DNA from 2 places in the Pseudoalteromonas sp. McH1-42 genome. Region 1 is predicted to be linked to the other one. Evidence: predicted binding sites of a transcription regulator. Region 1 holds the regulator's gene; the other holds the start of a gene.
What was found. Region 1 encodes FliA, which starts transcription of late flagellar genes. Its sites were predicted from a motif close to CTAAAGNTNNNNNNNNNNNNGCCGATA; they were not measured.
Positions count from the first base shown of each region.

Region 1 (7,263 bases):
CAGAGCCTCAGAAGCAGGCGCAGGTTGCAGACAGTCTTGAAGCCTTGCTTGAGCGCCAAGCCCCTCGTCCTAAGTCGCCCGAGCTTGCTTCTATGTTTTCTCAGTCTGGCATTAACACCGATGACATGTTCGGCGCTCAGCAACGTAACGAAGCACCGGCAAAAGCAGCGCCCCAGGCTGTACGTCAACCGCGTTATGAAGCGCAAAGTCATGGCTTTGATGGCCGTGATGCAGCCACTTCCTGGGAGTTTGGAGATGACCTCGATCAGGGCTTTGGTGACGAACCAGCGGCGCAGAAAAAAGCCAACGATGATGAAATGTCTTCTATGCGTGATGAGATGAACGCCATCCGCCAGTTACTCGAGTTTCAGTTGTCTGGGCTGATGAATCAGGAAATGGCACGTCGTGATCCAACCCGCGCTTGTCTGGTTGAGCGTCTTAAAGGCATGGGAATTGGTGCGGAAGTCGCAGAGCAGATGGCTTGCTTCATTCCTGATGACGTTTCTCGTAAAGAAGCGTGGAACGCACTGCTGAATATGGTTGTCAATCAAATGCATACAACAAACAACGATATTCTGCGTCAGGGCGGTGTATATGCGATGGTCGGACCAACAGGGGTTGGAAAAACCACAACAGTTGCAAAATTAGCAGCGCTGGGCGCACAGAAATATGGTGCAGACAATGTGGCACTGATCACAACGGATACCTATCGTATCGGTGCTTACGAGCAATTGGCGACCTATGGTCGGATCATCGGCTGTCCTGTTAAGCAAGTAAAAGATGCCAATGAACTTGCAGAGGTTCTTTATCATTTACGCAATAAGCGTCTAATATTAATAGACACGGCGGGAATGAGTCAGCGTGACTTGCGTCTGACGGAGCAGCTAAACACCCTGATGCGTAGTAGCCGTGTTGACATTCGCAGCTACCTGGTATTAAGTGCGACTGCGCAGATGCATGTACTGCAAGAAACCGTAAACCACTTCAAAAAAGTCAATTTAAGTGGTTGTATTTTTACAAAACTTGATGAAAGTCTAAGTTTAGGTGAGATAATTAGCATAGCGATTCAAAATCGTCTGCCAATAGGGTATCTTACCAATGGTCAGCGAGTGCCTGAAGACATTCGCGTGGCAAACGCTCAGAAGTTAGTCAAAAAGGCTGAGCAATTGTATTTAAAGAGAACAAAAGCACAACATTCGCGACGTGTACCAGTGGCGTCCCAGACAGTAGGAATGTATGATTAATACAGTTTTAGATCAAGCAAGTGGCCTGCGGAGAATGAACCAAAAAAATAACCACAGTGTAAAAGTAATCGCAGTGACTGGTGGTAAAGGTGGAGTAGGTAAAACCAATGTATCCCTCAACACTGCCATCGCATTAGGACAGCAGGGTAACCGGGTCTTGGTGCTTGATGCTGACTTAGGTCTGGCTAACTGTGATGTCATGCTAGGCTTGAGGGTCGAGAAGAATTTATCTCATGTATTGTCCGGCGAATGCGAGCTAGACGAAATTTTGGTAGAGGGTCCGGCTGGGATCCGTATCGTGCCTGCAACGTCAGGCTCACAAAATATGGTCGAATTAACGCCTGCGGAGCACGCTGGTTTGATCCGTGCCTTCAGTGAGCTGAGCAGCGAATTTGATATTTTAATCGTCGATACGGCGGCTGGTATTTCAGACATGGTGCTGAGCTTCTCTCGAGCTGCACAGGATGTACTGGTTGTAGTGTGTGACGAGCCGACTTCTATTACCGATGCGTATGCGCTTATCAAAGTATTAAGCCGTGAACATGGCGTCTACAAATTCAAAATTGTGGCCAACATGGTACGCAGCTTAAGAGAAGGGCAGGAGCTATTTGCTAAGCTGTCCAAGGTTACAGACCGATTCTTAGATGTCGCTTTAGAGCTGGTTGCAACGATCCCATTTGACGAAAATATGCGTAAGTCTTCGCGTCGTCAAAAAACCATCGTTGAGCTTTATCCTAATTCACCTGCTGCTGTGGCATTTAGAGGCCTGGCAAGCAAAGCTGTCAAGTGGCCCATTCCCCACCAACCTTCAGGTCATTTGGAATTCTTTATTGAGCAATTGGTAAACGGTTAAAGATGGCTTCACCGGTCAACCGCATGGCGGGATATAAAACGACAGACCACCTGCATAAGGTGGTGGAACGTCATACGCCTTTAGTTAAAAAGGTGGCCTGTCATTTGTTAGCCAGATTACCAGCCAGTGTTCAGCTCGATGATTTAGTCCAGTCAGGTATGATTGGACTGATCGAAGCCTGCAAAAATTTTGACGCGAGCAAAGGGGCAAGTTTTGAAACCTTTGCAGGAATTCGAATTCGTGGCGCAATGATTGACGAGATCCGCCGTGGTGACTGGGCGCCCCGCTCGGTACACAAAAACGGTCGTATGGTTGCAGAGGCTATTGCTGAGCTAGAAGCACAGCTTGGGCGAGAACCAAAAGATACTGAAATCGCTGAAAAACTTGATATTACGCTAGATGAGTACCATCATATTTTACATGATGTCAATGCAAGTAAAGTGATCGGCATCGAAGACTTGGGGGTAGATGAAGACGTAATTTCTCCCGCAGGCAACGATTTTGCGCTAGACAAACCATTCAATAATGTTAAAAATGAGCGCTTTAACGAATCGTTAGTCAATGCGATCAAGACTTTACCTGAGCGCGATGCTTTGGTGTTGTCTTTGTATTATAACGATGAGATGAATTTAAAAGAGATTGGTGCGATCTTAGAGGTCAGCGAATCTCGAGTGAGTCAGATTCACGGTCAAGCAATGATCAAGCTTCGTGCGAAGGTCAATGACTGGATCAATTAGAGTTAGTTTTACAATATAGGTTCAAACCTCACCGGAGGAAGTTTTGGATAAGAACATGAAAATTCTCGTGGTTGATGATTTTTCTACGATGAGAAGAATAATCAAAAACCTGCTAAGAGACTTAGGCTTTACCAATGTTCAAGAGGCTGATGATGGCAGTACGGCACTTCCAATGTTGCAAAATCAGGAATTCGACTTCGTCGTAACTGACTGGAATATGCCAGGCATGCAAGGTATCGATTTGCTTCGTGCAATTCGTGCTGATGATAAGCTTAAACACATCCCAGTACTCATGGTTACAGCGGAAGCGAAAAAAGAACAAATCGTAGCTGCTGCCCAAGCTGGAGTTAATGGTTATATCGTTAAACCGTTTACGGCAGGTACCCTGAAAACCAAACTAGAAAAAGTGTTCGAACGTTTAGGCTAGTATTGATAAGGGTAGGCTTATGTCAACATCTTCTGTGCCACAGATAACTCTGGAACAGGCTAAACTGCTCGTTGAATACCTTGAACAAGGTGAGCAGGAAAAGGCTGATGAGATATTAATTGAGGCCACCAATAAAGAACAATCAGAGCTTTTTGCTGAAGTGGGCAAGCTAACTCGACAACTTCATGAATCGTTGAAGAACTTTGAGTTAGATACCCGTTTATCTGATCTCACGACAGAAGCCATTCCAGATGCCAAGCAGCGCCTTAATTACGTCATGGAGATGACCGAAAGCGCTGCCAATAAAACCATGGATGCCGTAGAAGCAAGTCTTCCCTTAGCCCAAGAACTAGCCGATGAACTCTCTGAAATTAAGCCCACCTGGGACAGATTAATGAGCCGGGATATCCAGCTTGGAGAGTTCAAATCCTTGTGCCACGATCTTGACAGTTTTATGCAGTCGTCAAAAGGCCGTACAGATGAATTACAAAATCTGATGACCAATGTGTTGATGGCACAAGATTATCAAGATTTAACCGGACAGGTTATCCGGCGTGTCATTGAGTTGGTTCGTGAAGTTGAAGACAGCCTAATTCACTTGTTGACCGTATTCGGCAGCGCAGATGAAAGTCAACAAACTGCAGCCCAGCCACAGGCACAAACTAAAGCCCCCGCCGTTACTGATGAGTTATCAGGTCCTGAGGGTCCAATTTTGGACGCTGAGTCTCGAGATGATGTCGTATCCGGGCAGGATGAAGTTGATGACCTGTTGTCTAGTTTGGGCTTCTAATAGGAGAGTATGCGAATGAGCTTTGAAGTCGATGAAGATATCTTACAAGACTTTCTTGTTGAAGCTGGGGAAATACTCGAACTGTTATCTGAGCAGCTTGTCGAACTAGAAAACAACCCGGAAGATAAAGAGCTGTTAAATGCGATTTTCCGTGGTTTCCATACCGTTAAAGGGGGCGCAGGCTTCCTTAGCATGACTGAGCTGGTAGATGCTTGTCACGGTGCGGAAAACGTGTTTGATGTCCTGCGTCAGGGGCAGCGTCAGGTAACACCAGAATTGATGGATGTGATTTTACAATCACTCGATACCATCAATGAAATGTTCTCGTGTATTCAAAACAGAGAGCAACCAGACCCCGCTGATCCACACTTATTGGAAGTTTTACATCAGCTCAGTCAGCCACAGTCAGAAGACGAAGTGATTGATGCACCCGCTGCAGCAGAGCCTGAGCCTGAACCGGTTGTGGCGACACCCAGTGCTGATGATGTGCTGTTCGATGCGCCAGCAGATCCTGTTGATGAACCTGCAAGTGACGGTGCTGACAGCATAGACGAGATTTCTGAAGAAGAATTTGAGAGCTTGCTCGATGAGTTACATGGCTCAGGTAATGGACCCTCAGTCGCATCGCAAGAACCTGCCGCACCGAGTGCAACACCGGCTCCATCAAGCAGCGATGATGGCGACATTACCGATGATGAATTTGACAGCTTGCTGGATGAGTTGCATGGAGTCGGAAAATTTGGTGCGACACCAGAACAAGCGCCAGCTGAGCAGCCTAAGGCGCCGACCCAACCTGCAGCGTCAGAGCCGCCGAAAGCATCTGGCGGTGATGACGATGAAATCAATGATGACGAATTTGAAGCATTACTGGATGAGTTGCACGGAAAAGGGCAAGCACCAAAATCAACGGAAGAGGAAGTAGCAGCAGCGCCGAAAGAAGCGCCCAAAGCACCTCCTAAATCTGAGCCTAAACCAGCTGCACCAGCGGCTAAGGCGCCCGCACCTGCTGCCAAACCGGCACCTGCTAAACCAGCAGCTGAGAGCAAGCCTGCGGCCGACAATAAAGCCGCCGCGAAAAAACCAGCAGCACAGGCAGAAACAACCGTTCGGGTTGATACTAAGCGCCTGGATGAGATCATGAATATGGTCGGTGAGCTGGTATTGGTGCGTAACCGGTTGGTTAGCTTAGCCAATAACTCTAACAGCGAAGCCATGGGTAAAGCCATTTCCAACCTCGATGTGGTGACCGCAGACCTTCAGGGCGCGGTGATGAAGACCCGGATGCAGCCAATCAAGAAAGTGTTTGGTCGTTTCCCTCGAGTGGTTCGGGACTTGGCTCGTAGCCTTAAGAAAGACATTAGTCTGGTGCTGGAAGGGGAAGACACCGATCTGGATAAAAACCTGGTAGAAGCCCTTGCGGATCCTTTGGTTCACTTGGTTCGTAACTCAGTGGACCATGGTATTGAAATGCCGGATGTTCGTGAAGCTGCAGGTAAATCAAGAACCGGTACTGTGACCTTATCAGCCTCTCAGGAAGGTGATCATATTCTGCTGACCATTCGTGATGATGGTGCAGGTATGGACCCGGAGAAGTTGAAGAAGATTGCGATAAGCAAAGGGGTTATTGATTCTGACCAGGCAAGTCGCTTGTCAGATAATGAAGCCTACAATCTGATCTTCGCACCAGGTTTCTCAACCAAAGAACAAATTTCTGACATCTCTGGCCGAGGTGTTGGTATGGACGTGGTCAAAACTAAAATCACCCAATTAAATGGTTCCGTCAACATTCAGTCAGAGCTGGGTGTGGGTACCATACTGGAAATTAAAGTGCCACTGACATTGGCCATTCTGCCAACACTAATGGTGATGATTGGTCAGCAAACATTTGCACTGCCGCTGGCTGGGGTAAGTGAAATATTCCACCTTGATTTGACCAAGACCAACGTGGTTGATGGTCAATTGACTATCATAGTGCGTGAAAAAGCAATTCCATTGTTTTATCTGGAGCACTGGTTAGTAAAAGGTGCTGACAGAGGCGCCCGGAAAGCAGAAGGGCACGTGGTAATCGTCCAGATGGGTACTAAGCAAGTAGGCTTTGTGGTTGACTCTCTGATAGGCCAGGAAGAGGTGGTGATTAAGCCGCTTGATGCCTTATTGCAAGGTACTCCGGGTATGGCTGGCGCGACTATCACATCTGATGGTGGCATCGCGCTGATTCTGGACGTCCCCAGCATGTTAAAATATTACGCCGGCAAGTAAATTCCCGGCGCATTTATACCGACAAAGTGGTGTCAAAGACACCACTTTTCGGATCTGTAACGAATAAAAGAGCAATGCCAATGGCAGTTAAAGTATTAGTTGTAGATGACTCGAGCTTCTTTCGTCGTCGAGTGAGTGAAATACTAGAAAAAGATCCTGAAATCAAAGTGATTGACTTTGCGGTAAATGGTCAGGAAGCGGTTGATAAAGCTGCTAAACTGAGGCCAGACGTCATCACAATGGACGTGGAAATGCCGGTAATGGATGGGATTAGCGCAGTAAAGCAGATAATGCAGAGTTCCCCCACTCCCATTCTGATGTTTTCGTCATTGACCCGTGAAGGAGCCAGCGCGACGTTAGACGCGCTGGATGCCGGTGCGGTCGACTTCTTACCGAAGAAGTTTGAAGATATTGCCCGTAACAGTGAAGAAGCTATCCGCTCTTTACAGAACAAGGTCAAAGAAATTGGCCGACGTCGTGTGAGCCGCTTTACCCGACCTATTGGTTCGTCATCAGCACCTGCACCTTCACCAACACGTAGCGCGCCAAGTGCATCTTCAGGCCTGCGTCCTGCAGCTAAGCCAATTGCACAACCAGATCGAACTTTTTCACGTCCTGCATCAGACACACCAAGTTCAGGTGCGTCGTTCAAAGCGTCTGGCAAAAAGTATCAAATTGTTGCTATCGGTACATCTACCGGTGGCCCGGTTGCACTGCAAACCATTTTAACTCAGTTGCCTGCAAATTTTCCGCACCCTATCTTATTGATCCAGCATATGCCAGCAGCATTTACGCCAGCGTTTGCGCAACGTCTGAATAGTCTGTGCAAAATCAAAGTAAAAGAAGCGGAGCAGGGGGATCGTTTGCAACCAGGTGTCGCTTATTTGGCGCCGGGAGGCCAGCAGATGTTGGTTGAAGCCAGAGGCGGTAGTAAAACCTTAAAGGTGTTTGAG
Region 1 covers NZ_JAKRFU010000021.1:73,555-80,817, reverse strand. Annotated here, with positions in the region: gene flhF (flagellar biosynthesis protein FlhF) at 1-1,244, shown strand, start outside; gene MHN31_RS18245 (MinD/ParA family protein) at 1,237-2,097, shown strand; gene MHN31_RS18240 (RNA polymerase sigma factor FliA) at 2,100-2,834, shown strand; gene cheY (chemotaxis response regulator CheY) at 2,878-3,261, shown strand; gene MHN31_RS18230 (protein phosphatase CheZ) at 3,281-4,051, shown strand; gene MHN31_RS18225 (chemotaxis protein CheA) at 4,067-6,310, shown strand; gene MHN31_RS18220 (chemotaxis response regulator protein-glutamate methylesterase) at 6,391-7,263, shown strand, end outside.

Region 2 (7,263 bases), on a different contig from region 1:
TTATCTGCAATACCAGCTTTTTGTGTCACCGCAACCAAAGTGCCACTGGTATCAAACAAATCAACAAATAAAAATGCGAACACCACGCTCAGCATCGAGATTTCCAACGCACTGGCAATATCAAGTTGCGCCAGAGTTGGTGTAATACTCGGTGGCATAGAGACAATACCGGCATACTCGACTAAGCCAAGGCCCCAGGCAAGCACAGTAACCAACAAAATACTCAGCAGCACGCCACTTTTCATATCACGATACATTAAGGCAGCAATAACAAAAAAGCTCAGAATGGCAAGCAAAGGGCCAGGGCTGGTGATGTCACCCAATTGCACAAAGGTTGCCGGACTGGCAACGATGATCTGCGCATTTTTAAGCGCTATCAGAGCCAGGAAAGCACCAATACCTGTAGCAATGGCTTGCTTGAGTACAAGCGGGATTGCCTGTATCACCCACTCTCTGACCTTAAATATACTGAGTAATAAAAATAGACACCCAGATAAAAAAACTGCGCCCAACGCGCTTTGCCAGGAATGACCCATACCCAACACTACGCCATAAGTAAAAAAGGCATTTAAGCCCATGCCTGGCGCCAAAGCCAGCGGATAATTGGCCCACAAGCCCATGATAAAACAACCTATAGCTGCGGCTAAACAAGTGGCAACAAACGCAGCGCCATGATCGATGCCCGCCTCAGCTAGCATGGCAGGGTTCACAAAAACAATGTAAACCATAGTGACAAATGTCGTCAGACCGGCGATAAACTCGGTTTTGACTGTGCTCTGCTGTGCACGGAGCGAAAATAATTTTTCCAGCATGTCTTTGTATTTTATATAGAAACGAAAGCCGGATTTTATCACAAATCTCTGGTGTAATCGGACAAAATAGTTAAAAATCAGCTACACTCTGATCTAAGTCGTATTAAGTGAAATCAGTATGAAAAAGAACCAATTAGCAGTTGCAAACGGCAGTGATTTAGAGCAACAGCTGCTCAATGTGCTGGAATTTGTGACCGCAACACCGGACTCTGAAAACCGCTGGCCCAACGATACCGATAACAAAGCTGTCTATAAAAAAGGCCTTTATTATCTGAAAAATAAACAATATCCGCTCGCTGCGAAATGGCTTCGGCTTGCTGCGATGTCAGGTGATAATAAAGCCCAGTTTTATCTCGGGATGCTTTTTGTAAAAGGTCAGGGTGTACCAAAAAGCGTTTTTCATGGTATTGCCTGGCTGTCGCTCTCTCAAAGTCAGGGAAATCAGGCAGCAGCCGGCACACTTGAGCAAGTGCGTACCCATCTGACAGCTAAGCGATTCATAGATGCCCAGTGCTATGCCGCTACCCTGTATGAGCAAATCCATCAAATGATGCACTTTAGCCCGGACGCGAACCCAAAATAAAAGTAAATGTAATCAAAGCACTATAAAAAAAGCACAAAAAACACGCGATATTTTACTTGCCAAATAGCACTGTATGAAATACTGTATAACCACTGTATAGAAAATCAGTGGTCTGCTCATGTTACATACTCAAGTGCAAAATATATCAGTGTCTCAGGCTAAAACAGCCAATAAACGCTATCAGTTAGTATATGCGGAAGATGACATAGTAAGCAGTTTAGAACTGCTTAAAATCCTGTATCGATGCAATTCACTTCACAGATGGACCTTGCTTATTGCACCAGACAACATTCCAAGCAAAGCCCTGCTGGATAACAGTTCAATCGATAGCAGCAAGCTACTGGTGCTACGTCAAAGACATTTGATAAACTTAGAGTATGTTATTAACAGCGCTTTATGCAAAGGTAACTTTGCAGCGGTGATCACCTGGACAGACATTGTGTCGGAACAACAGCTGTCTCAGTTTAAACTGATAGACAGTGACACTGAGGTCTTTTGTTTTACCCGCACCTCTGGACATGAGGTATCTGTCGTTGCGCATTAAGTTCAAATGAGAAAATATGTGTTATTGCGGTTCTGAAAGAGAAGCACAAGCATGCTGTCTGCCTTTCATAGCAGGCCAAAAACTACCTGACAGTGCGGAGCAGTTGATGCGCTCCAGATACAGTGCTTATTGCCTCAAAGACACAGGGTACATACATCGTACTTATGCACAGTGCAAACGTGCAGAAAATAGTGAGGCCAGTATCAGTGCATTTGCTGAGCACGCAACCTTTATTGGCTTGGAGGTCATCCAAAGCAATGAGTCTCCAGAACATCACTTTGTGGAGTTTAAGGCTACATACTTGGATGGCAGTACGTGTATCACTATGCACGAACGGTCTCGCTTTTTACGTGAAGACGGCCAATGGCGTTATCTTGATGGTGAGCTGTTTGCCTGCCCTGAGAAAAAAATTAGCAGGAATGATCCTTGTCCCTGCCAAAGTGGGAAGAAATTCAAAAAATGCCACGGCTAGATAGGCAGGCTAAATGCTCTGGGTTATTGAACCTTCAATAATCCAGTGTTAGGTAGACAACCACCCGACGCTGCCAATTCCATGCTCTGCCATTATGGCTACGAAACCATTTCAGAGTCTTGGACGCAACCTGACAGTATCAAAGACAAATTGACAACATCATTCCAATAAGCTTGTGGTGTTCGAGCGCATCAAATTACTCGCCCAACATTTTCGCAAAATAGGGTCGATAACAAGGCAAAAATTTTGCTATTTAGTTGTTCTAAATAAGAAATTTTTAACGCCGTTAGCGTCCTATTTGCTCCTTCAAATAGACCCGGTATTAAGTGAAATTGGTATTACACCGCAACCTGCAACATAGATTGCATTTCACCACTGGCTATCTGATCATAGAAACCTGCAGCATCTATATCGTGTTTATCAACAAGCATTTGCGGATTTCTGGTATTTTCGAGCTTCTGTCTTACGGCAGGCTCCAAATTATCAACGATATGCAGCGGAATGTGCTTTTTGTCGTTACGTACCGCAAAGGGCTCTGGCTGCAAACATTCTTTAAGGCGAAGACTTGTCAGATCACCCCCCTGAGCCATAAACCCATTGTTCTGGCCAATCAGCATATCGAACTGTTCTGGGGCAAGCGGCTTTTGCGGACCAAGCTGTAACGCCTTTTTAAGCGCCTCTTCTGATTTATCAGCTTCCTGTGAAGACGAATGCGGCAGGTCAAACTGGCTAAAATCTAATGCATCCTGAGACAATAAAGACAGCAGCAAGCCAAAGTCGCCGCGTCTTGCTTCATGAACGCTGTGATTGAGTGCACTGCCCAGCTGAGCCTCTTTGCACAAAATGCCATCTATCTGCATGTAAAATCGCCACAATTTATCAAATATGAAAATTTATCGGCATTTTTTCAATTTTCTTTAGGACATTTCTTTACTTCACTAAAAACTTTGATATTATCAGCGCCCATGTTGAGGAGGGGTTCCCGAGCGGCCAAAGGGATCAGACTGTAAATCTGACGGCACTGCCTTCGCTGGTTCGAATCCAGCCCCCTCCACCACATCACAATTTGTATTCTCTTAGGAGGGGTTCCCGAGCGGCCAAAGGGATCAGACTGTAAATCTGACGGCACTGCCTTCGCTGGTTCGAATCCAGCCCCCTCCACCACTTTACAATTTGTTTTTCTCTTAGGAGGGGTTCCCGAGCGGCCAAAGGGATCAGACTGTAAATCTGACGGCACTGCCTTCGCTGGTTCGAATCCAGCCCCCTCCACCACTTTCCTAACGCAATATTTCAACCCAATATTTATTCATGCAAGCATGCTTGTCCAGACAACCACATCCGACTGAATTGCGGACCGGTGCTTTTTATTGAAGTGATGCATGAAAGCAAGCTCCAGGCTGCCTATCTCAAAACCATCACTCCATCAGTGTCACTGTGTAGATCCAGCCCCGCGCTATGGCTTTTCAATCTGTAACCCTACTCCATATTGCCTCAGGTATACCTGCGCTTCCTGATATCTGGGATAATGACGTGCCACTATCTGCCAAAAGGCCTGATTGTGTGCCATCACATGACAGTGTGCCAGCTCATGCACAACAACATAATCTATAACCCACTTAGGCGCACCAACCAACAGGCTATTAAGCGCCAGCGTGCCATTTGAAGACAAACTTCCCCAGCGGCGTTTATATTCCCTTATTTTCAATTCCTGATACTGACTGTTCATCAGGACCGAATACTCAGCCAGTACCGGCGTTACATAGCTGAGCAGTATCTGGTTTAAGAGCTTAAATAAGGCTTTGCGCGCGCCCTCTGTTCCCGGTTGTGCCCGGGTTTTTAAACCAATACATTTGGCGTCATGATCAATATAAGAACGACACGGCGACAGCACCAGCTGATATCGTTCACCAAATATCTGAATTTCTTTGTGACAGAAAGGTGATTGGATCTGTTGTTGCTGAGCAGACACTGCTAGCTTCTTATCCTCAACCCAGCTCGACTTGCTCTTCAGCCAGGTTTCCAGCCATTGTCGGTCAATGCCATGCGGCGCAAACACTTTCACGCCATTCGCTGTGACTTTTATCGCAACACTCTGTCTGCGCTTACTGATACTTAACTGATAATCGAATGACATAGATACAATTTTTTATTTACCCTGAAAAAATGCTGCTACCCTTACTAATAGGAAGGATTAAACTGGCGTAATATGAATAACAAACCACTTTGCCAATATGAATCTCCCGACGGCCATAAATGCCAGGAAATAGACATGGGTTCAGGCTATTGCTTCTGGCATGATAGCAAATTTGACAAAAGCGGTCTGGAGTTAACTCAAAAGCTGGAGCGGTATGCAAAACGAGGCGGCCTTTTACAGGGGTTGGAGTTAAAACGTGCCAACCTGGAAGGTCTTAACCTGGTTAAATTTGGTAACCACGAAGGCTATGACCTGTCATACAGCAACTTCTATCGTGCCAACTTGCAAGGTGCTCACCTGTTCAACAGTACCATCAAAAATGCTTCCTTAATGAAAGCGGACTTGCGAGATGCCAATCTACATTGCTGCAAGCTCGAAAACACCAATCTGCTCGGCATGAAACTCGATAAAACTCGTATCGATAACCTCTACCTTGGCGATAAACTGTTACAAGAAAAACAAGCCAGCGACGCACTGAAAGAGCAAGATTTAGATGAAGCCAACGACTTGTTTTTACAATCAGAAGAAATCTATCGCTTACTGAGAAAAGGTGCAGAGCAGCAAGGTCTGTTTGAAATGGCTGGCAAATATACCTACAGCGAACTTCGCATGCGTCACGCGCAATACCCTAAATTATCCAAACGCCGGTTGGTATCCTCTTTCGTTGATATGTTATGTGGCTACGGCGAAAAGCCCGAAAATGTGATCCGCTTCAGTCTGGGCATGATAGTCGCCTGTGCGATTTGCTACTTTATATTCGGAATCAATTATAACGACGGGCTGATCCAGTTTTCCAGTCAGGCCTCATGGTCAGACAACCTCAGTACATTACTCAACTGCATTTATTTCAGTGTGGTCACCTTTACTACACTGGGTTATGGCGACATAACGCCGACCGGCATTACCCGGTTAATCGCCACGGTTGAAGCGTTTACCGGGAGCTTTTCGCTGGCGTTGTTTGTCGTTGTATTCGTAAAACGCATGACCCGCTAGTCGGGGACACCTATCTCTCTGCCCAATTCGAGCAAGAATCCACGCATAAACTCAGTTCGGCGCTGCGCTTCTTGTTTTGCCGACTGCGTGTGCATTTGCTCCGCAATATTCAGCAGCTTGATGTAGAAGTGATCTAACGTGTACTTTTTATCATCCGCTTCTCGTTGCTGACAAAATGGGTCATCAATGTGATACAAATGTCTGGCAATGGCACCGCCCACTTTCATGCATCGACTCACCCCAATCGCCCCAAGCGCATCCATTCGGTCTGCGTCCTGAACAACTTTAGCTTCCAGCGTATCGGGTGGCACGTTGGCACTGAAGCTATGTGCAACTATCGCATGATGTACCGCTGAGAGTTTGTGCTCTGGATAATCCAGGGTTGATAGAAAGGCAACCGCCCTGTCCCCGGCCAATTTCGACGCTATGGGCCTGTCCGGGTGATTCTTTGCCACAGCCACACAGTCGTGTAACCAGGCCGCGGGCAACACAACTTCAAGATCAGCCCCCTCCGCAGCACAGAGTTGCTTGGCGGTTTTAACCACACGCAGGATGTGTGATAAATCATGGGCGGTATCGGCAAACTCGGTTGTGAGCATAAAATCTCTGCATGCCGTCTCTAATTCCGTCATATTTACTGTCATTTATCCCTTAACCTTATGGTTCTGATTGTATGTTTTTATTGGCTTCACTAAAATGTCACCATTATCCATAGTAAGGAATTTATATGTCTTGCGCGCTGTATTTACAACCTGGCCGTGAAAAATCTTTAAAAAGAAAACATCCCTGGATCTTTTCCAAGGCAATCAAAAAAGTCAAAGGCAAGCCTGCGCTTGGCGATACAGTGACCATTTATAGTCACGACGGACAGTACCTCGCAACAGCCGCATACAGCCCCGATTCACAGATCCGAGCCCGGATCTGGAGCTTTGATCAAACAGAAGTCATCGATCAGGCCTTTTTCGAACGTCGACTCGCACGCGCACTTGCAGCCCGCGAACAAGTCATTGAGGAAGGACAGTTAACCGGTTTCAGATTGTGTGCCGCGGAGTCAGATGGTTTACCCGGCATAACCATAGACAAATTTGATAACTATCTGGTTTGTCAGTTACTCAGCGCCGGTGCTGAGCGTCATAAAGGCGAAATTGTACAAGCGCTCAGAACGCTGTTCCCTGAGTGTCACATTTACGAACGTTCTGACGTCGATGTGCGTAAAAAAGAAGGACTTGAGAAAACCACAGGCGTACTGTGGGGAGACGAGCCAACGGCACCCGTTGTGATCATGGAAAACGGCTTAAAAATAGAAGTCGATATCAAGTCCGGACATAAAACAGGTTTTTATCTGGACCAAAGAGACAGCCGGGCTGCATTGGAGCGCTTTTCAAAAGGTAAGTCTGTACTGAATTGTTTCTGCTACACAGGCACATTTGGCCTATACGCTCTGCGCGGCGACTGTGATGAGGTTATTAATGTCGATGTGTCTCAGCCCGCTTTAGATACGGCGAAACGCAATGTCGAGCACAATGAGCTGGATGTATCCCGCGCTCAGTTTGTTAAACAAGACGTGTTTAAGCTTCTCAGACAATATCGGGAAGAAGGCCGTCAGTTTGACACTATCGTCATGGACCCACCTAAATTTGCAGAGAGTAAAGCACAACTCAATGG
Region 2 covers NZ_JAKRFU010000012.1:157,255-164,517, reverse strand. Annotated here, with positions in the region: gene MHN31_RS12415 (NCS2 family permease) at 1-812, opposite strand, end outside; gene MHN31_RS12410 (SEL1-like repeat protein) at 931-1,395, shown strand; gene MHN31_RS12405 (SulA-like leucine-rich domain-containing protein) at 1,514-1,939, shown strand; gene MHN31_RS12400 (YchJ family protein) at 1,956-2,411, shown strand; gene MHN31_RS12395 (VC2046/SO_2500 family protein) at 2,750-3,271, opposite strand; tRNA gene MHN31_RS12390 (tRNA-Tyr) at 3,384-3,468, shown strand; tRNA gene MHN31_RS12385 (tRNA-Tyr) at 3,491-3,575, shown strand; tRNA gene MHN31_RS12380 (tRNA-Tyr) at 3,599-3,683, shown strand; gene MHN31_RS12375 (YgjP-like metallopeptidase domain-containing protein) at 3,865-4,545, opposite strand; gene MHN31_RS12370 (ion channel) at 4,618-5,598, shown strand; gene MHN31_RS12365 (HD domain-containing protein) at 5,595-6,242, opposite strand; gene MHN31_RS12360 (class I SAM-dependent methyltransferase) at 6,326-7,263, shown strand, end outside.
Region 2: MHN31_RS12395 (VC2046/SO_2500 family protein) is a predicted target of FliA. The motif match lies at 3,306-3,332, and genes of this name have one in related genera.